4 regions of the Alishewanella sp. BS5-314 genome follow, and region 4 is predicted to be linked to each of the others. Evidence: predicted binding sites of a transcription regulator. Region 4 holds the regulator's gene; each other region holds the start of a gene.
The links. Region 4 encodes MetJ, which represses methionine synthesis genes. Its sites were predicted from a motif close to TAGACGTCTAGACGTCTA; they were not measured.

Region 1 (5,186 bases), on a different contig from region 4:
TGGATTGCAGCAAGTCGGTACTTTGGCCGGCTTCAGATAGAAAATCTTCCAGCATTTTCGGGGTAAGGGTTTTTTCACGAAAGGCCTGCTCCAGTTGACGCAAGCGCTCTGCCAGAAAACTGGTGGCCGTTACGCCAATACCGACCGGAGTATTCACCTCGTGGGTTATGCCGGCGACCAAACCACCCAAGGCGGCCATTTTTTCTGATTGTACCAACCGGTCCTGCGCCTGATTCAGGTTATCAATGGTGTCCTGCAGTTCCCGTTGCTTTTGCCGCAGGTCGAGTTCGGTCTGGCGACGCTGTTCGATTTCCTCGCGCAGCGCCTGCTTCTTCTGCAGCAATTCCTGTTTCTGTTGCTGTAGATCCATCATCGCCTGACTTAAACCTGAGGTTTTACGGGCAACTTCCTGCTCCAGCAGTAAATTTTGCTGATCCAGTTTGTTGTTGGATAACATCAGTTGCTGCTGCGTTTGCTTTAACTGCTGCTGATTATCCTGCAAGCGGTCAATTAACTTATTGTAGGCATTCGCCATTACTGTCAGTTCGGCACCTTCATCTGGCGTAATACGTACTTTAGAGCCGTCCAACTGGTCCAAATCCAGACTTTCAATCTGCTGGCTCAGATCTGCCAGCGGCTCGGTCAGATAACGCCGGAAAGCCATTAAAAACAAAATAATCAAAAAAGTGGTTTTTAGCATCGCATTACCAATCAGGAAATAGATGCCCATTTCAATCCGTTCAATGACTACTTTGCGACTAGAGAACAGAGTAACATCACCAACCTGGCTGGTACGGCCGGAAAATTCGAAGATCAATGGGAAGGTATAACCAAAGATGCCGCTTTGCTGGTCGCTCAGACTGAGTTCCTGCTGTACCAGTTGGTTGCTAAAGCGTTGCTGAATGTCGATATAGCGGCCGGACTGGGTTATAACAGTACCGTTATCATCCCGGACAATGACCCCTTCAATGGCAGGTACCGCCAGCAGACCGTCGGCGATATTCAGCGTTTGTGGGGTATTAAGCTCCCAGATAGCCCGGGTAAGACTACCGGCGAAGGTTTGTTGTAAGGTCGTCAGTTCGTTGCGGATAAAGCTTTTGGCATTGTAGTACTCGGCCACGATCTGACCCAGGGTGACGATCAGCGTCAAGATAAAATAAACCGATAAAACCTTGGTCAGCAGCTTTTTAGACAGGCTGGTTTGCGGCATGGAGTCACCCTGATTGGCGTTCGGAGCAAAAAGCGATTCACTCCTGCTACCATAGCGAATATAGTTGTTATTTAAAATAATTATTTCACAAAATAGAAGAGTTTTGGCAATAGACTTTCGCCTCAGGAGTGATAACGGCATGAATCTTAATCTGCAACGACTGGTTAATCAGTTACCTGGTGCTGTATTGGTGCTGAATAGCCGTTATCAGCTGAGCTATGTTAACGCCTTTTTATGCCAACAGTTGGAGTTACCCGAAGCCCAGATCCTGGGGCAGGATTTTTTCAGCCTGTTCCCGGAAGTACCTAAGAGCTGGTTCTGCCGTAAAATGGCTGAGGTGTTGCAGCAGCAACAAACTCAGCAGCTGAGCTGGCAACAACGTTTGTATTTGCTCAAGCTGCCGCGCCAGGCAAAGGCTGAACAAAGTGAGTTCCAGATGGCGCAGAATGTCAGCTTTATCCCGCTGAGTAATCCGCAGGAGGAGGCACAACTGGCACTGTGGCTGGAAGATGCCAGCGAGGCCGCCCGCTACCACGCTGAGGTGTTATTTAAAACGCAACAACTGAAACAGCTGGATCGTTTCGATACGCTAACGGCCTTACCAAATTGGCAATATCTGCAACAGCAATTGCAACTGGAACTGACCCGGGCTGAGCGCTACCAGCGGCCTTTAGCGTTACTGCGTTTCGAATTGGATCGTTTCAAACTGCTCAATGATCAATACGGCCATCAACACGGCGACCAGATGTTACAGGGGCTGGCCCGCCAGTTTAGCGCCTTGTTGCGCGATAATGATTTACTGGCGCGCTTGGCCGGAGCAGAGTTTGCCGTGATCTTGCCCGATACTGAGCTGGCTGGGGCTATTGAGGTTGCCCAGCGGTTGCGTCAGCAAATGGAGCAATTCTGTGCTGTGCAAAGTGCGGCCGTAAAGTTGACGATTAGCTGCGGTATCAGCACTGGCACAGCAGGCTGCAGTGTCGAAACTATGCTGCAACAAGCGGATCAGGCCTTGTATCAGGCCAAGCGGGCCGGGCGTAACCAGATCAGTATCTGGAGCGAGGCTGCGCTGGCTTAGCGTCGTGGCTGCCCACCCACAATAACAACTTAGAAAAGGTTTGACAGACGTCTAAAAGTCTGTGCATAGTGTAGTCTATGAATATAAAAGCAGCAGTACTCACCACCATTATTACCACCACCAACCCCGCGGGGTAGGAGGTCGGCGGTGTGCTGTCTGTAAAAAGGCCCGTGACCTCAAAGGTTCCGGGCCTTTTTTTTGGCCACTTGGCCCAGGTTAACCGGCGTTGATCACGCAACATAGCGTGACAGCCGGTTGACTAACAAAGGTCTGCGATAACAAAACGACTAAAGACTTGGATGCGCGAGGAGAAATTATGAGGGTGCTAAAATTTGGCGGGTCATCGCTGGCGTCGGTGGCCAGATTTTCTGAAGTGGCGCAAATTGTGTTGCAGCAGGCAACAACAGAACAAGTCTGTCTGGTGTTATCGGCCCCGCAGGGGGTAACCAATATGCTGGTCGAATTAACCGATCTGGCCTATCTGGGAGCAGACTTTCAGTCACCGCTAAGCCAGCTTGAGCAGCGTTATCAGCAGCTGTTAGCCGCGATACCGGGCGTCAGTGAGGCACGCCGGCAGCAAGTGCAGGCGCTGATCAACAGCCAGATCCAGCAGCTAGGCTGGCAGTTACAGGGCATGAGTTTATTAAAGTTTTGCCCGGATCATATTAAAGCGCAGATCCTGGGCCTGGGCGAGCAGTTCAGCGTGGCACTGATGACGGCCTTGTTAGAGGGGCAAGGTGCGGATGTGCAGGCGCTGGACTCGGTAAAGCTGGTGAAAAGTCAGGGTGATTTTTTAAATGCCACTGCCGATGTAGCGGCGACAGCAACCGTGATTGATGCCGCTATGGCGGCGACACCTGCCAGCATCTATGTGATGGCAGGCTTTGTTTCCAGTAACGCCCAGGGCGAGACGGCCTTATTGGGACGCAATGGTTCGGATTATTCCGCCGCCGTCATTGCTGCGGCGATCAAAGCCAGTGCCTGTGAGATCTGGACCGATGTCGATGGCGTCTACAGTGCCGATCCGCGGCAGGTGAAACAAACCCGCTTAATCGATCGTCTGTCTTACGATGAGGCGATGGAGTTATCTTATTTCGGTGCTAAGGTGCTGCATCCGAAAACAATCGGCCCGCTGGCGCGGGTGCAAATTCCCTGTTATATCAAAAATACCCTTAACCCCAGTGCGCCGGGCACCTGTATCGATGTGGAAGGCGATGGTGAAGCGCTGGTGAAGGGCATTTCCAGCCTTGAGCATCTGGCGCTGATTACGGTATCTGGCCCGGGTTTAAAGGGCGTGGTGGGCATGGCCAGCCGGGTATTTGCCGCCATGGCGCGCGCACAGATTTCGGTAAGCTTAATTACCCAGTCCTCGTCGGAATTTAGCATCAGCTTCTGTGTGCCGCAGCTGCATCTGGTGGCGGCGAAAAAGGCGCTGGAAGCCGAGTTCGAATTAGAATTGCAAAACAAACTGCTACGGCCATTAGCCATCCAATCCGATATGGCGATTGTCAGCCTGGTCGGCGATGGCATGCGGCAGCACAGAGGTGTGGCTGCGAAGTTCTTCGCTTCGCTGGCGCAGGCGCGGGTGAACGTGGTGGCCATTGCTCAGGATAGCAGTGAGCGCTCGATTTCTGCGGTGGTCGAGCAGCGCAGCTGTCAGAATGCGGTTAAAGTCTGCCATGAGAACTTCTTCAGCCATATCCCCAGTATTGATGTGTTTCTGGTCGGTTGCGGGGTGGTCGGCAGTGAATTACTGGCCCAGATCGAACGGCAACAAGCCTTTTTACAGCAGCGCCAGGTTAAGCTTACCGTATATGGCATTGCCAATAGTAAGCAGCTGTTATTGGCGAAAGACGGTGTGGATCTGAAAAACTGGCAGCCGGCATTGGCAGAGGCCAATGCACAGTTTTCGCTGGCGGAGTTAAACCGCTTTGTACAGGAACAGCATTTAACCAATCCGGTACTGGTCGATTGCACCAGTGCCCAGGCAGTCGCGGACCAGTATGCAGATTTTCTGGCAGCCGGCTTCCATGTCGTTACGCCAAACAAAAAAGCCAATACCAGCAGCCTGGAGTATTACCATCGCTTGCGTGCTGTTGCCCAGCAGCAACGGCGGCGCTTTTTGTATGAAACCACGGTCGGTGCCGGTTTACCGGTAATCGATACCCTGCAAGGGCTGCTAAATGCCGGCGACCAGTTGCTGGCCTTTGAAGGCATTTTATCTGGCTCCTTATCCTATATCTTTGGCGAGTTGGAAGCCGGAGTGCCGCTGTCGGTGGTGACCGCCAAAGCCCGGGCTATGGGCTTTACAGAGCCTGATCCGCGCGATGACTTATCTGGCATGGATGTGGCACGCAAGCTGCTGATTATGGCGCGCGAAGCAGGCTTAATGCTGGATCTGAATGAAGTGGAAGTGGACTCGGTGTTGCCGGCCGGTTTTGCTGCCGGCGCTAACGTCGAAGATTTTATGGTGCAGCTGCCGCAGTTGGATCAGGCCTTTGCTGAGCGGCTGGCCGCGGCCAAAGCTGAGGGTAAGGTGCTGCGTTATATCGGCGAGATCCGCGATGGCAAATGTAAGGTCGCGATTAAAGCGCTGGCGGCTGATCATCCGCTGGCCAAAGTAAAAGACGGTGAGAATGCGCTGTCGATCTTAAGCCGCTATTATCAGCCTATCCCCTTTGTGCTGCGTGGTTATGGTGCCGGTGCCGCTGTGACCTCTGCCGGGGTCTTTAGCGATATTCTGCGCACCCTGAGCTGGCAGCAGCAGGTATAGTCTATGCAGTCACATTCAACTAAACGTTATTATGCGCCGGCCTCGACCGGCAATCTCAGCGTCGGTTTTGACTTGCTGGGCGCCGCCTTTGAACCGGTAGACGGCAGCCTGCTTGGTGATGAGCTGCT
Region 2 (5,186 bases), on a different contig from region 4:
GTCACCCGACCGCTGAAATAGCGATGGCCACTCCTCGCCAAATAAAAGACTAAAAATTAGCCAAAATCACGATATTTTAGCAATAAGACTGTTACCTAAGGTGGCAGCTGTTTACGCCACCATAAAAATATCATTAATTTTCATAAAGTTAATAAAAATTAAAAGTTGGCATATCGCTTGTAATAGTTAGGTCGTAGTAAACCACTAACCCTTAACCAAGCGAGAGAGATATGAAAACTGTAACTAAACTGATGATGGCCACTGTACTGGGTTTAACCTTAGCGGCACCTGCCAGCGCCAACAGCCTGAATAACCTGAGTGAAATGACCAGTGATCTGCTAAGCCGCCAACTGATAGAAGTGCGCGAATCGATCAAAGTGCAAACCAAGCAAGCGTTGGAAAGTAGCGTTCGCCTGGTCGCCGAGCAAATGAAACTGAGCCAAAACACCGAGCAACAGGCAGAACAGACCGTTAGCGCAGAAACGGCTAACACAGCGGCCCAGCCTAAGGCGGAATAATGCCTTATTACAGCAGCAGGCGGTTTTGCAGTACGCCTTCAGGCCCCAGCGACACCAGATCAGCCGGGGCCTGTCAGCCGCAATCTTAACCCTTTAATACCGTCGCCACAGCTTTGGCGAAGTAATCAATATTGGCATGATTTAACCCGGCAATACTGACCCGGCTTGACCCCACCATATAAATGCTAAATTCATCTCTTAGGCGATCAATCTGCGCTTTGTTAATACCGAGAAAGCTAAACATACCGTGTTGACGGGCAATAAAACTGAAATCCTGCGTAATACCTTCGGCGGCAAACTTATCGATAATTAACTGCCGGTAGTTATTGATCCGATCGCGCATTTCCGCCAGCTCCTGATGCCACAGCGCCGTTAATTCCGCACTGTCCAGAATATGGCTAACGATAATGGCACCATGTGCCGGTGGCATAGAATAGATCGAACGGACCACGCTCAGCAGATTCACTTTCGCCAGCTCCATCACCTGACTGTCAGCAGAAACGATACTCACAGCACCGATACGCTCACGGTACAAGCCAAAGTTCTTCGAGCAGGAGCTACACAGCAACAATTCAGATACCCGTTCTGCCAGATAACGCAGGCCCTTTGCATCTTCATCCAGGCCGCTACCAAAGCCCTGATAGGCCATATCAACCAGTGGCGTAAAGCCGCGCTCCAATGCCAGCGCGGTAAAACGCTGCCATTGCTCAAAGTTCAGATCCATACCGCTTGGGTTATGGCAGCAGGCATGTACCAGTACCACATCGCCGGCGGGTACTTGCGCCAGTTCCGCGAACATCTGCTCAGTCTTCAGGCCCTTGGTATCGTAATCGTAATAGGCGTACTCTTTAACTTTTAGACCCGCCGCCTGAAACAATGAAATATGGTTAGCCCAGGTCGGGGTGGTAACCCAGATGGTGGCATCAGGATTAGCGCGCTTAATAAACTCGGCCGCCACCCGCAACGCACCTGTGCCGCCAGGCGTATGCGCTGTAGTTACCCGGTTTGCCAGCAACACCGGATGGCTATTACCAAAGGCCAGCTTTTCAATATGGGCGTTAAAGCCCAGATCACCGGCCATGCCGATATAGGTCTTGCTGTCTTCTTGTTTCAGGCGCAGTGCTTCTGCTTCCTTAACGCACTTCAGCACCGCCGTATGGCCCTGCTCGTCTTTATATACCCCAACACCTAGGTCAACTTTCAGTGGATTCGGGTCTTCACGGTAAGCCGCCATCAGACCCAGAATAGGATCAGTGGCAACGGGTTTTAACTGAGCAAACATAATGTTCTACCTGGATTATTGTGCTAATAAAAGGCCATCTTATACGGCCGGTAAATAGTCCGGAATGGTCAGACACACCGCCACCAGTAACGCCAGCGCGCGCTGATCAAATACCTCTGCTTGAAAATCTTCGGCATCGACAATGCCCAGTATTCTGCCCGATTGCGCATAGAGTGGCAAACAGGCTTCGGCCTGAACTTTCGGGTCGCACGTATAGTATTCGCCACCCTGTTGTAAATAACTGGCGACACTGTTAATCACCCGCGCTTTACCGCTTAAGCCAACACTGCTGTTGTTACTGATGGTGGCAAACTCAGGGGTGAGAGGGAACTCGGCGCGCGAGGGCGCACCAAAGTAGCTGAGTTTGACCAATACCGCTTCGCCAGCTGGATTGGCTCGCGCCTGGTAGATACCAAACCAGGCCACGCCGGCCTGCTGTTGATAAAAAGCGGTAATTTGGCTGAGCCTGGCCAGTGCTTGTTGATTCGCCGCCGTTTGACCGCCCAAAATAGCGGTTAAATCATAAGGCTCGGCTGCCAACACGCCAAATAATGAACAGGCCCCACCCTCGCCAAGCTCGGGCACCTGGTACTGCCAATTTACCGTTGGCGCCGACACTTGCTCAAGGTACTGCCGCAAGGCCTGCTGTTGCTGTGCTACCGCGGCAGCAAAAGCTGGCGTTGTCAGCTCGGTTAAGCCACTTAACTGCAGATACTGGGTCAGAGAGACAGAATTACTCAAAATATAGCCGTCCAGATTTCTAAAATAATGGGCATCATTCTACCAGAAGCCACTAAAAAACCAAGCTGACCACAGAAAAACTTGCCTCTGTTCATCGCGCTCAGTAAGCTCTGCGCTATTCGAACTGACAAGCCATTTTCCGATGAGTAAAAAGATCTCGCTTGCCGACTGGCAAGCTCGACTTGGCGCCAGCACAGGCGCGGAACCTGCGACGCCAGCCCATGCTGATAGCGATCTGGTTTATTCTACTGCCAGTGGTCGTATTAACAGCAAGGCAGCGCCAGAAACCCTGGGTACCGCCTACGCCGATAGTGCGCTGCGGGTAAGACGTGAAACCAAAGGCCGTGGCGGCAAAACTGTGCTTACCATCAGTGGTATAACCGGCAGTGCAGAGCAACTGAATGCCCTTTGCTCTGAGCTAAAAAAGAAATGCGCCTGTGGTGGTGCGGTAAAAGATGGCGTGATAGAGATCCAGGGCGATAAGCGTGAACAGGTCACGGCTGTACTGCAGCAAAAAGGTTATCAGGTAAAACAAGCCGGTGGCTAGCTGACCTGCAAGTTAACAGTAAAACGGCAGCCAAGGCTGCCGTTTGTGTTTAGGGCTTATTGCTCGGAATTATCCGGCCGGCCGAAAACGCCGGTAAAGAAACTCTGTTTCCGCCACAGCGGCCGCTGAGCGGTATTCGCAACATCCAGCGCAATATTAAAATTAATATTGGTAAAGACCGCGCCGGCATCATAGCGGATCGGGCCGTAGTCCCGTTCCAGACTCGGAATATCATCTGAGGGCTTATGATAATGCTTGGCAAAGAAACTGCCCCAGATCTTACCACCATCCTGAGTCGGATCCTGCGAGGTAAAACCCGTCATTAAAAAGACCGCCGGCACACCTTGCTGCACTAAACGAAAATGGTCAGAGCGGGTAAAAATCGCCTGCTCTGGCATCGGATCGGCACTCAGCTTAATGCCCTCTTTTGCTGCCGCGCTGGCGACGACATCGCCCAGCGTAGAATGATTGGCACCAAAAGCAATCAGATCAGCAAACGGATATAGCAGTACCGGCATATCCAGATTGACGTTCGCTACCAGCTTTTCAATCGCCAGCGGCGGATTCCTGGCGAAGTAATCAGCGCCCAGTAAGCCCTTCTCTTCACCGGTCAGCGCGACAAACAAAACAGAACGCTTCGGCGTCTCAGGCAAGGCAGCAAATAAGCGCGCGGTTTCCAGTAAGATCGCGGTACCGGCGGCATTATCCATAGCACCGTTATTCACTTTATCACTGGTACGTAAGTCGTTAGCCAAACCAATATGATCTGAGTGCGCGCTTAACACCACAACTTCGTGTTTTAACGTCGGATCTGAACCCGGCAGCAGCGCCAGTACATTAGGACTGCTAATACTTTGATGGCTGCTTTCGCTTTGCAGATTAACAATACCGTTCAGGGCAAAGCCTTGCGGCATGGCATCCTGTTCCAGTTGTTGAAAGATCTCATCCAGTACTTTGCCACTTGCTGCAAACAGCGCCTTCGCCGCATCAGGATGTAAGTAAGCACTCCCTTTTAACTGCGCAAAGCCGCGCCCCGGTTCGCCGGCTTCATTAAGCCAGGTCATACTGGGCGTATTTAAATACAGCAAACTGTTGGCATAAGGCCGGGTTTGTTCCTGCTGCGGGGTATGTACGGTTAAAATACCGACGGCACCGCGCTCAGCGGCAAATTCCGTTTTCATACTGCCTAGGTAAGCGCGCTCTTCACTGGGTAGACTGGCCGGCAGGCCGGCCAGCATCACCACCACCTTACCTGCAACATCCAACCCGGCATAATCATTTAACGCAAAGGCATCAGACACCAGGCCATAGCCAACAAACACCATCGGCGCACTCAGTGCTACTGAGGTTTGCTGTAAACTGGGACCCGTAAAGAATTGCTGCGGATAGCTGAGCTCCTCTGTCTTATCAGCAAACTGAAAACTTAGCTTGGCACTACCAGGCACTAATAATGCCTTACGCAGTGGCACCTGCTGATAATATCCGCCATCTGCTGCAGCCCCCTTCAGCCCCAAAGCCCGGAACTGCTCGGTAATATAGAGCGAGGCAATCTCGTGGCCACGGCTACCGGTATCCCGCCCTTCCAGCAAATCATCGGCCAGAAAACGTAAATGGCTTTCAATTTTAAGCGGGTCCGCTTTGGGCTCAGAAAGCGGTGCAGGCTTACCGCACGCCAGCAGCGTAAGAGCGGCAGCCAGCACCAGCATTACAGGTTTTTTCATTGGGTTGTTCTCTTCTACATCAACAATTTAAAAACAAAAAAGGTGCCAGAGCGGCACCTCAGAACTTCAGCGCCGGTCTCAGGGCTGCACGCTTTGGCTTGGCTGCTGATAACGCTGTTGATAGCGCCGGTGCAGTTGCTTGTGCCGGTTATCTAAATCCACACTACGGCCGTCGATCCACATCTGTTCAACCTGATGGCCGCGATAATCAAAGATATCACCGCTGGATACCACCAGACTGGCGCTTTTACCAACTTCAATCGACCCTAAACGGTCGGCAACGCCGGCAATGGCAGCGGCATCCAGCGTCAGGGCCCGTAGCGCCTCGGCCTGATCCAGACCATAACGGGTAACATGACCGGCAGCGAATACCAGGT
Region 3 (5,186 bases), on a different contig from region 4:
ACCCTGCGCCCGGCCACCGGCTTTCTCTTGCTCAATGTAGGGTTGCAGGTAAGCAACAGCTTTTTTCATCACCCGGGCTGACTTGACCACCTGCGGCAGAAACATCTTGCCTTCACCAAACAGGTCGCCGACCACGTTCATGCCATCCATCAGCGGGCCTTCAATCACATGCAGTGGCCGCTCTGCCTGCTGCCGGGCTTCTTCAGTGTCCTGCTCGATAAAATCGGTAATGCCTTTTACCAGCGCATGCTCCAGCCGCTTATTTACCGGCAGGCTGCGCCAGGCATCGTCCACTTTCTCGGCGACACTGCCATCACCTTTAAATTGCGCGGCAATCTCTAACAGGCGTTCGGTGGCATCAGACCGGCGATTTAGAATCACATCCTCTACCCGCTCTCTTAGCAACGGCGGGATATCGTCATACACCGCCAGCTGACCCGCATTAACGATGCCCATATCCATACCGGCCGCAATAGCATGGTACAGAAATACTGAGTGGATAGCTTCGCGCACCGGATCGTTACCACGAAACGAAAACGACACATTAGATACGCCGCCGGAAATCTTGGCATAAGGGCAAAGGCGCTTGATTTCACGGGTCGCCTCTATAAAGTCCACCGCGTAGTTGTTGTGCTCTTCAATACCGGTAGCCACGGCGAAAATATTGGGGTCAAAAATGATATCTTCCGGCGGAAAACCAATTTGCTCAGTCAGGATCTGATAAGCGCGCTGACAGATTTCAACTTTGCGGGCCTTGGTATCAGCTTGCCCCACCTCGTCAAACGCCATCACCACCACGGCCGCGCCATAGCGGCGCAACAACTTGGCCTGCTGCAAAAAGCTCGCTTCGCCTTCTTTTAGCGAAATCGAGTTCACTACCGCCTTACCCTGAATACACTTTAGCGCCGCTTCAATCACTTCCCACTTCGAGGAGTCGACCATAATCGGCACCCGGGCGATATCCGGCTCTGCTGCCAGCAGTGTTAAATAGCGCACCATAGCGGCCTTGCTGTCCAGCATCCCCTCATCCATATTGATGTCGATGATCTGGGCGCCATTTTCAACCTGTTGCCGCGCCACATCCAGCGCCGCCTCATAATCGCCTTTTAAAATCAGTTTTTTAAATTTCGCCGAGCCGGTAACGTTGGTCCGCTCGCCGATATTGATAAATCGTGCCTGCTGTTGCATTACCACTCCACCGCAAAGGCTTCTAGGCCGGCCAAATGAAAACTATGATCGGCCGCTTTTGGTTGCCGCGGCGGCGCATCTTTTACCGCTTCGGCAATGGCTTTAATATGCTCTGGCGTGGTACCACAGCAGCCACCGACGATATTTAAAAAGCCCTGTTTGGCCCAATCAGCAATTTCTGCTGCCATCGCCTCAGCGCCTAAATCATATTCGCCAAACTCATTTGGCAAGCCAGCATTCGGATGCACAGAAACATAGGCTTCGGAGATGGTGGCCAAGGTTTCGACATAAGGACGCAGCAAATCCGGCCCCAGCGCGCAGTTCAGGCCAAAGGTCACCGGCTTGACATGCGCCAGCGAATAATAAAAAGCTTCGGTCGTTTGGCCGGACAGCGTGCGGCCCGAGGCATCGGTGATGGTGCCGGAGATCATCACCGGTAACTCCAGCTGCAGCTCTTCAAACACCTCTAACACGGCAAAGGCTGCTGCCTTGGCATTCAGCGTATCGAAAATGGTTTCCAGCATAATAATATCGGCGCCACCTGCAATCAGCGCCCGGGTCGATTCCTTGTAAGCCAGCACTAACTCATCAAAGCTGACATTGCGAAATCCGGGATCGTTAACGTCTGGCGAAATCGAGGCAGTACGGTTAGTAGGTCCTAACACACCGGCGACAAAACGGGGTTTGTCGGGTTGCAGGGCTGTGACTTCGTCACAAACCCGCCGCGCCAGTGCCGCCGCCTCACGATTGATGCGCTCTGACAGGTGCGCCATCTGATAATCATGCATCGCAATGGTGGTGGCGTTAAAAGTATTGGTTTCAATAATGTCCGCCCCGGCCAGCAAGTATTGCCGGTGAATATCGGCAATGAGTTCCGGCTGAGTAAGTACTAACAAATCGTTGTTACCTTTGAGATCGGACGGCCAATCCGCAAATTCCGCGCCGCGATAACCGGCTTCATCCAGGCGGTGTTGTTGGATCATGGTGCCCATAGCGCCATCCAGCACCAAAATACGTGAGGCCAGCAGCTGGCGTAGTTGCTGTGGCGTTAAACGAAGCTCTGTCATTAACTGTTGCCTATCTGATTCAGGTCAAAGGGCGTAGCCTGGTAAACGTAATAGTTTAACCAGTTACTGAATAATAAAAAGGCGTGCGCCTGCCATAATTTTAACGGCCCCTGGGCCGGATCATTATTCCGGTAGTAGTTCTCCGGTAAACGCGGTGCCAAACCGGCCGCCAGGTCGCGTTGATACTCATCATCCAGCGTGGTCAGATCATATTCCGGATGGCCGGTAACAAAGATCCGGCTACCACTGCTGTTTTGCAGCAAATAGGCCCCGGTGACATCGGCTTCAGCCAGGATATGCAAATCGTCATGCTGTTGGTATTTTTGTTTTGGCACCTGCGCATAACGCGAGTGCGGCACCAGAAATTGCTGGTCAAAGCCGCGCAGCAGCGGGCTAAACGGCTGTACTACGTCTTGCCAGTAAACACCGGATAATTTCTCGCCGCGAATTTCCCGCTGTAAGCCGTAGTAATGATACAGCGCAGCATGGGCGGCCCAACATAAAAATAGCGTCGAGGTAACATGGGTATCCGCCCAGCGCAGGATCTCACCAAACTGCTGCCAGTAGGTGACATCCTCATAATCAACTAATCCCAATGGCGCACCGGTAATAATCAGACCATCATATTTCTGCCCCTGCACATCAGAAAAGTAACGATAGAAGCAGTTTAAATGGCTCTCCGGTGTATGTTTACTGACATGATCATCGATGCGGATCAGCTCAATATCCAGCTGCAGCGGGCTATTCGCTAATAAACGTAATAACTGAATTTCAGTCACAATTTTATTGGGCATTAAATTCAGAATCGCGATCCGTAATGGCCGGATATCCTGGGCTGCCGCCCGGCTCTCGGTCATTACAAAGACATTCTCTGCTGATAAGGCTTCTACTGCAGGTAACTGGTCAATCACTTTAATAGGCATAGCTGGCTCCGCCTGTGGCTAGCACCATACTGCACCTGAGTCTGGTAGTCAGCTGGCACTACTGATAACTTCTATACGTTTAGACGTCTAAATAAGGCGTATTATGCCGTACTATGCCAGAAAAGCAACAGCCGTCTGTCGCAGCGGTGATGACTACGGCCGGTAAGGGCCAGCAGCAACTGACCATTCCACTACCGAAACTTGAGGTATCAAAATCGTGTTGTGAGAGTGTTGAGTGTTGAGTGTTGAGTGTTGAGTGTTGAGTGTTGAGTGTTGAGTGTTGAGTGTTGAGTGTTGAGCAGAAGATGGGGACTTGCCTGGCGAGGGCGTAAAATCATTTTTTTTAATATTTGCGAATCACTTATAAAAAACTCCGGAGCTTTTCAGGTCCGGAGTTTTGTTGTTTTAAATCAGATGCGGCAGAGCTTATAGCTCTTCCGGCTCCGGCATCTCCATCACATCATCCACTGCCACCGCTTCGCCCGGTTTTAATAACAGCCGTGCCCGCAGCTCTTTTTCAATTTCATCTGCCACCGCAGGGTTATCCTGCAAGAACTTCATGGCATTGGCTTTACCCTGACCAATCTTATTGCCCTGATAAGCGTACCAGGCGCCAGACTTATCAACTAAGCCTTGCTGTACGCCCAGGTCAATCAGCTCACCCAGTTTGTTGATACCGGCGCCATACTGAATAATAAATTCAGCTTGTTTAAAGGGCGGAGCCACTTTGTTTTTTACCACCTTAACCCGGGTTTCGTTACCGGTAATTTCATCGCCTTCTTTTACCGAGCCAATACGACGGATATCTAAACGTACTGAGGCATAGAATTTCAGCGCATTACCGCCGGTGGTGGTTTCCGGGTTACCAAACATTACACCGATCTTCATCCGGATCTGGTTGATAAAGATACACAGGGTATTGGAGCGTTTGATATTAGCAGTCAGTTTACGCAGTGCCTGTGACATTAAACGGGCCTGTAAACCCATATGGCTGTCACCCATGTCACCTTCAATTTCTGCTTTTGGCGTTAAGGCAGCGACCGAGTCCACAATCACCACGTCTACGGCGGCAGAACGCACCAACATGTCGCAGATTTCCAGCGCCTGCTCACCAGTATCTGGCTGAGAAACTAACAGCTTATCGACATCCACGCCTAATTTCTTCGCATACACCGGATCCAACGCATGTTCGGCATCGATAAAGGCACAGGTTTTACCGCTACGCTGTGCTTCGGCAATCACCTGCAACGTTAAGGTGGTTTTACCGGAGGACTCAGGACCATAAATTTCTACAATCCGGCCATAAGGTAAGCCGCCAATGCCCAGTGCAATATCCAGCCCCAGTGAGCCGGTGGATACCGCTTCAATATCCAGGGCAGTGCTGTCGCCCAGCCGCATAATAGAACCTTTACCGAACTGGCGTTCGATCTGGCTTAGTGCCGCACTTAATGCCTTTTGTTTGTTGTCGTCCATTGGTCGCTCCGGAAAAATTAGGTTAAGCCTTTAACAACTGTATGAGCATACAGTAGTCTAGTTTATTGGGGCTGTCAATAACAAGATGCATTGTCTGAGCGCATGTTCAATCGCCTGCTGACGGATCTGCTGCCGGTCGCCAGCAAAATGCAATTGCTGAGTGCTGACAGTCCCGTCGATACTAAAACCGAAACAGACAGTGCCGACTGGCTTCTTTGCCGTGCCACCGGTAGGGCCGGCAATGCCGGAGATGGCAAGCGCTATGCTGGCACCCGCCGCCTGGGCTGCGCCACTGGCCATCTCGGCTACCGTTTGCTCGCTGACGGCGCCATATTGTAATAGCGTTGCGCTGCGCACCCCTAACAATTGCTGCTTGGCTTTATTGCTGTAGGTAACAAAGCTGCGGTCAACATAGGCCGAGCTGCCGGCTACCGCGGTCAGCCAGTAGGCAACCCCACCACCGGTGCAGGATTCTGCAGTGGTGATACTGGCTTTTTTCCGTAATAATAGCTGCCCTAGTTCAGTGGCAAGCGCT
Region 4 (5,186 bases):
TCGTCAGCGCCTGGTCAGCGGAACACAGCGCAGATAATTGGATGTCCAGAACTCTTGGCGGCTGAGCATTTTCTTGTTATAACTGGTTACGAATTATACCAAAGTCGTAATGACGTTACTGCCTTAGTCTGGTACGTCCAGCACGATTTCAGTGTTTTTCCAGATCAGAGCTCATTAGAATGAGCCGACCACCGGCCCGCTGTATAACAAAAAACCTATAAATTAGTGCCGTAGTCTGTACCTACACTTACTCAGGAAAAAATTGGAATGTCAGATTTCAGAGAACAAGCGCTGCGTTATCATGCAGAACCTCGCCCAGGGAAAATCAGTATCGAAATCAGTAAAGCTGCCGAAACCGTTACCGATCTGGCACTGGCTTACAGCCCCGGTGTGGCTGAACCGGTGCGTGAAATTGCCGCTGATCCGGACAACATTTACAAATACACCGCCAAAGGCAATATGGTCGCCGTAATCTCTAACGGCACGGCGATCCTGGGGTTAGGTAACCTGGGCCATCTGGCGTCAAAACCGGTAATGGAAGGTAAGGCGCTGCTATTCAAACGTTTTGCCGGCCTGGATTCAATTGATATTGAAGTATCGCACCGCACTACTGAAGAATTTATTACCACGGTCGCCAATATTGCTGACACCTTTGGTGGTATTAACCTGGAGGATATCAAGGCGCCGGAGTGCTTTGAGATTGAGCAGGAACTGATTAAGCGCTGTAATATCCCGGTATTCCATGATGACCAGCACGGTACCGCTATTGTCACTGCTGCCGGCCTGTTAAACGCGCTGGAGATCCAGGGCAAAGATATCCGCAAAGCCATTATTGTTTGTATGGGTGCCGGCGCGGCTGCCATTGCCTGTATGGAGCTGCTGATCAAGTGCGGCGCCATGCGTGAGCATATCTATATGCTTGATACCAAGGGGGTGATCCATACCCGGCGTGAAGATCTGAACCAGTACAAGCAACTGTTCGCGAACAATACCGATAAAAGGACCCTGGAAGATGCGCTGCAGGGGGCTGACGTCTTCGTTGGTGTTTCTGGCCCCGATGTCCTGCCGCCGGCAGCATTAAGCCTGATGGCGGATAAGCCGGTGATCTTTGCCTGTTCCAACCCGGATCCAGAGATTAAACCTGAACTGGCGCACGCCGAACGTGGTGATTTGATTATGGCTACCGGACGCTCGGATTATCCGAATCAGGTGAATAACGTGCTGTGCTTCCCCTTTATTTTCCGTGGTGCATTGGATGTGCGCGCCAGTGTGATTAATGATGAGATGAAGCTGGCAGCCGTGCAGGCGATCCGGGCTATTGCCAAGGAGCCGGTACCGCAGGAAGTGCTATTGGCGGCTAAAGTTAGTAGTCTGGAGTTTGGTAAAGGCTACATTATTCCGAAGCCGATGGATCCCCGGTTATTACCACGGGTCGCCCGTGCGGTAGCTGAAGCGGCAGTCAGCTCAGGGGTAGCCAGGATCCCGATGCCGGCAGCCTACTTTGATGCCTGAGAGTATGATTGCCAGTAAATAAAAAACCGCCGAAAGGCGGTTTTTTATTGCGAACCGGTTAGCGTTATTTATTCTTCATCGCTGTCGGCTTCGATAATCACCGGAATTTCTTTACCCATGCTGGTCAGGATTTGTCTGACTTCAGCCGGGATTTGATGTGGATTATCTTTACGCAAGTCGTCGTCTGCCGGTAGCGGCTGACCGGTAAAAGCATGCAGGAAAGCTTCGCACAGTAACTCACTGTTAGTGGCATGCCGCAGATTATTGACCTGGCGGCGGGTACGTTCATCGGTTAAAACTTTTAAAACATTCAGCGGTATCGAGACGGTAATTTTTTTAACTTGTTCTGATTTTTTACCGTGTTCTGCATAGGGGTGAACATATTCACCATTCCACTTAGCCATAAGGGATCCCTTGTCGTTAATTTTTGTTTTGCAGCGTAGCGCAAAACGGGAATTCTACTGCTTTCTGTCGGTGAGTCAAATAGTGTGCAACAAATAAAGATTATAGACGGCTAAATGGTTTGACTTCCAGTTAATAATGAATATACTTTTAGACGTCTAAACATCTAAAAGAGTTGAAGCATGAGTCATCGCCATCCCGCTACGATTAGCGCCCGGGCAGGTATCGCTGAAGATACCGCCTTCGGTGCCATCACGCCGCCCCTTTACCTGACCTCGACTTATCAGTTGCCGGCCTTTGGTCAGCCCGGTCCCTATGATTATTCGCGCTCGAATAATCCTACCCGCGATATTCTCGGTGAAGCCCTGGCGGAGCTGGAAGGTGGTGCCAAAGCCATTGTTACCAATACCGGGATGTCGGCGTGTCTGTTAGCGCTGCAGTTATTGACGCCGGCTGATACCTTGGTGATCCCGCATGATTGCTATGGTGGCAGCTACCGTCTTTTTACTAATCTGGCGCAGAAGAAGCAGGCGTTCAAACTGGTGATTGTCAATTTCCAACAGCGGGATTGGCCTGAACAGATTAAGCGGGCGGCACCGGCGATGATCTGGCTGGAAACACCAAGCAACCCCTTGCTGCAGATCACTGATATTGCTGCGGTGTGTCAGCTGGCGAAAAGTCTGACCGCAAAGGTCGTGGTAGATAACACCTTCCTGTCGCCGGCATTACAGCGGCCGTTGGCACTGGGTGCCGATCTGGTGGTGCATTCGACCACCAAGTTTATTAATGGCCACAGCGATGTGATTGGTGGTGCGGTGATCTGTAAAACGCAAGCCTGCGGTGACGAGTTGAAATGGTGGGCGAACTGCCTTGGCCTCACAGCAGGCGCTTTTGATAGTTATTTAACCTTACGTGGTTTGCGGACTCTGACCCCTCGCTTGCAGTTGCAGCAGCAGAATACCGCCGAGGTGGTGGCCTTTCTGCAACGCCACCCGCTTATTGGCAAGGTTTACTATCCTGGCCTGGTGGATCATCCCGGCCATCAGATTGCTAAGCGCCAGCAATCTGGCTTCGGCGCTATGTGTAGCTTCGAGTTAAGCGCCCCGCCAGCCTTACTGACCACCTTTTTCAGTAACTTACGCTACTTCACGCTGGCGCAGTCTTTAGGCGGGACGGAAAGTTTGATTTGTCATCCTGCGACCATGACCCATGCCTCTATGGACGCAGCGGCCCAGGCCACTGCTGGGATAGGGGCAACACTGATTCGGGTGTCGGTTGGTATTGAATTAGCCCAGGATCTTATTGCCGATTTAGCTCTGGCACTGGATGCCGTGGCTGCGGTACAACAGCAGTAAGTGGAAGTAGCATGAGTGATTTTAAGCAAGTAAAACCAGGTGTCGCAGCGCCTTTGACAACGCTCAATATCGTGGTCGCCGGTACCGGTAAGGTCGGCGCCGAATTTTTACGATTACTGGCATCGCAGCAACAACGCTTTGCCGGCCAGATCAGACTTAATCTTTGCGCTATCCTGAATTCGCGCCAAGCCTTACTCAGCGATACCATCGAGAGTCAGGCTTGGTCCAGTGCTTTTAGCGATGCCAAGCCTTATCAGCAGGCAAGTTTAGTTGCCTATCTGGCAGCACTGCCCAGCCCCAAGGTATTGATTGATATCACACCCAGTCAGGACTTTGCCAGGCTCTATCCGGCTTTTATCGCCGCAGGTTGTCATCTGATCAGTGCCAATAAACAAGGTGTTACTTTGCCGGGTTCTGAATATCAGCAGATCCTGCAGGCATTGCAGCTTAGTAGTTTACGCTGGTTGAGTAACACCACCGTCGGTGCCGGGATCCCGGTACAGCGGGTGATGCAGGAGTTATTACAAAGTGGCGATCAGATCCGCGAGGTGAGCGGGGTATTCTCGGGCACGCTATCCTGGTTATTGTGTCAGTACGATGGTACTACAGCCTTCTCTGAACTGGTGTTACAAGCACAGCAGCTGGGCTATACCGAACCAGATCCACGCGATGATCTTTCTGGTAAAGATGTCCAGCGTAAGCTGCTGGTATTGGCTCGTGAGCTGGGTGCAGAGTTAGAATTAGCGGATATTGAGCTGGAACCACTATTACCTGCCGGGTTAGCAGACGGTGATCTGGCCGGATTTTGGCGTCAGCGTCAGCAATTGGATCTGATGCTGGCTGAGGCTTATGCTAAGGCAACTGCCGAAAATAAGGTGCTGCGTTACGCCGCCAGTCTGCGCTTAGCTGACGGGCAGGTACAGGCCAGTGTCCGTTTAGTTGCTGTGGACAACAAGGCGCCGCTGGCTGCATTGGCACCCTGTGACAATATCTTTGTTATCACATCTGACTGGTATCAGCAGAACCCGCTGGTGCTGAAAGGTCCGGGCGCCGGCCTGTTGGTAACGGCCGGTGGTTTGCATGCAGACTTAGCGGAGTTAGTGAAGTCTGTTCGTTAGTCTAAGGCGTGTTAATGTTTGCGGAAAAAACAAGCAGCGAACGTCAACACGCCCTAAATGCTGGTATGACTTGGCAATTAAGCTAAAACTCAGGTAATCTGAGCATAACGGCAGTATTGCCTGCTGCAACGGATGAATGGATTATCTGCATGCCATTATTGCACCTGTGTTGCTGGTTGTTGTGCATCTTTCTGGCCATCGCGCCCGGCGCTGGCGCTACCCCTGCCAAATTTCATTCCGAGCCCGGCCCGGTGCCGGCGCTGGATAATTATTTTAAAGAAAGCCTGAATACCCGAGATGGCTTACCCCACAACACCATTAATGCGCTGGCTCAGACCGCAGATGGCTATTTATGGTTTGGCACCTGGGAAGGTGTCGCGCGTTACAATGGCCGCGAATTCAAAATTTTTGACCGTAGTCCGGAAACTGGCTTACCGGATGTCGGGGTCAGAACTTTCCATGTCGATTGGCAGCAAGATCTTTGGATTGCCGGTTCCCGCGGCGGATTAGTCAAAGTTAGCAATGGTGTCTGGCACGCCTATCCGCCGCTGGGGGTACTGATTAACCGGGTGCTGCTGGATAGTCAGCGTCGATTGTGGATCGCCACTGAAGGTAAAGGCTTGTATTTGCAGGATGAAGCTGGCCAGCGCCGGGTCTGGCACCGGGCTGATGGCTTGCCCTCAGAGCAGGTACATAGTTTACTGGAAGACGCGACTGGCCGGATTTGGGTAGGTACCTCGGATGGGCTGGTATTCCTGGATCCGGATCTGCAGATCCAACAGGTTGCTTCCGCCGAGTT

Region 1: a site for MetJ is predicted at 2,330-2,347, ahead of thrA (bifunctional aspartate kinase/homoserine dehydrogenase I). Genes of this name have one in related genera too.
Region 2: a site for MetJ is predicted at 2,546-2,563, ahead of H1D31_RS05330 (translation initiation factor). Genes of this name have one in related genera too.
Region 3: a site for MetJ is predicted at 3,251-3,268, ahead of metA (homoserine O-succinyltransferase). Genes of this name have one in related genera too.

The regions. Positions count from the first base shown of each region.
Region 1 covers NZ_JACEHJ010000002.1:1,876,103-1,881,288, reverse strand. Annotated here, with positions in the region: gene H1D31_RS13220 (ATP-binding protein) at 1-1,210, opposite strand, end outside; gene H1D31_RS13215 (sensor domain-containing diguanylate cyclase) at 1,350-2,285, shown strand; gene thrA (bifunctional aspartate kinase/homoserine dehydrogenase I) at 2,602-5,058, shown strand; gene thrB (homoserine kinase) at 5,062-5,186, shown strand, end outside.
Region 2 covers NZ_JACEHJ010000002.1:186,077-191,262, reverse strand. Annotated here, with positions in the region: gene H1D31_RS05350 (energy-coupling factor ABC transporter permease) at 1-16, shown strand, start outside; gene H1D31_RS05345 (hypothetical protein) at 231-518, shown strand; gene H1D31_RS05340 (aromatic amino acid transaminase) at 604-1,800, opposite strand; gene H1D31_RS05335 (GAF domain-containing protein) at 1,840-2,541, opposite strand; gene H1D31_RS05330 (translation initiation factor) at 2,684-3,088, shown strand; gene H1D31_RS05325 (M28 family metallopeptidase) at 3,145-4,809, opposite strand; gene H1D31_RS05320 (amidohydrolase family protein) at 4,888-5,186, opposite strand, start outside.
Region 3 covers NZ_JACEHJ010000002.1:1,820,926-1,826,111, forward strand. Annotated here, with positions in the region: gene metH (methionine synthase) at 1-1,188, opposite strand, end outside; gene H1D31_RS12940 (homocysteine S-methyltransferase family protein) at 1,188-2,255, opposite strand; gene metA (homoserine O-succinyltransferase) at 2,255-3,178, opposite strand; gene recA (recombinase RecA) at 3,605-4,651, opposite strand; gene H1D31_RS12955 (CinA family protein) at 4,709-5,186, opposite strand, start outside.
Region 4 covers NZ_JACEHJ010000001.1:240,741-245,926, reverse strand. Annotated here, with positions in the region: gene H1D31_RS01135 (malic enzyme-like NAD(P)-binding protein) at 268-1,512, shown strand; gene metJ (met regulon transcriptional regulator MetJ) at 1,581-1,916, opposite strand; gene metB (cystathionine gamma-synthase) at 2,097-3,269, shown strand; gene H1D31_RS01120 (aspartate kinase) at 3,281-4,387, shown strand; gene H1D31_RS01115 (ligand-binding sensor domain-containing diguanylate cyclase) at 4,537-5,186, shown strand, end outside.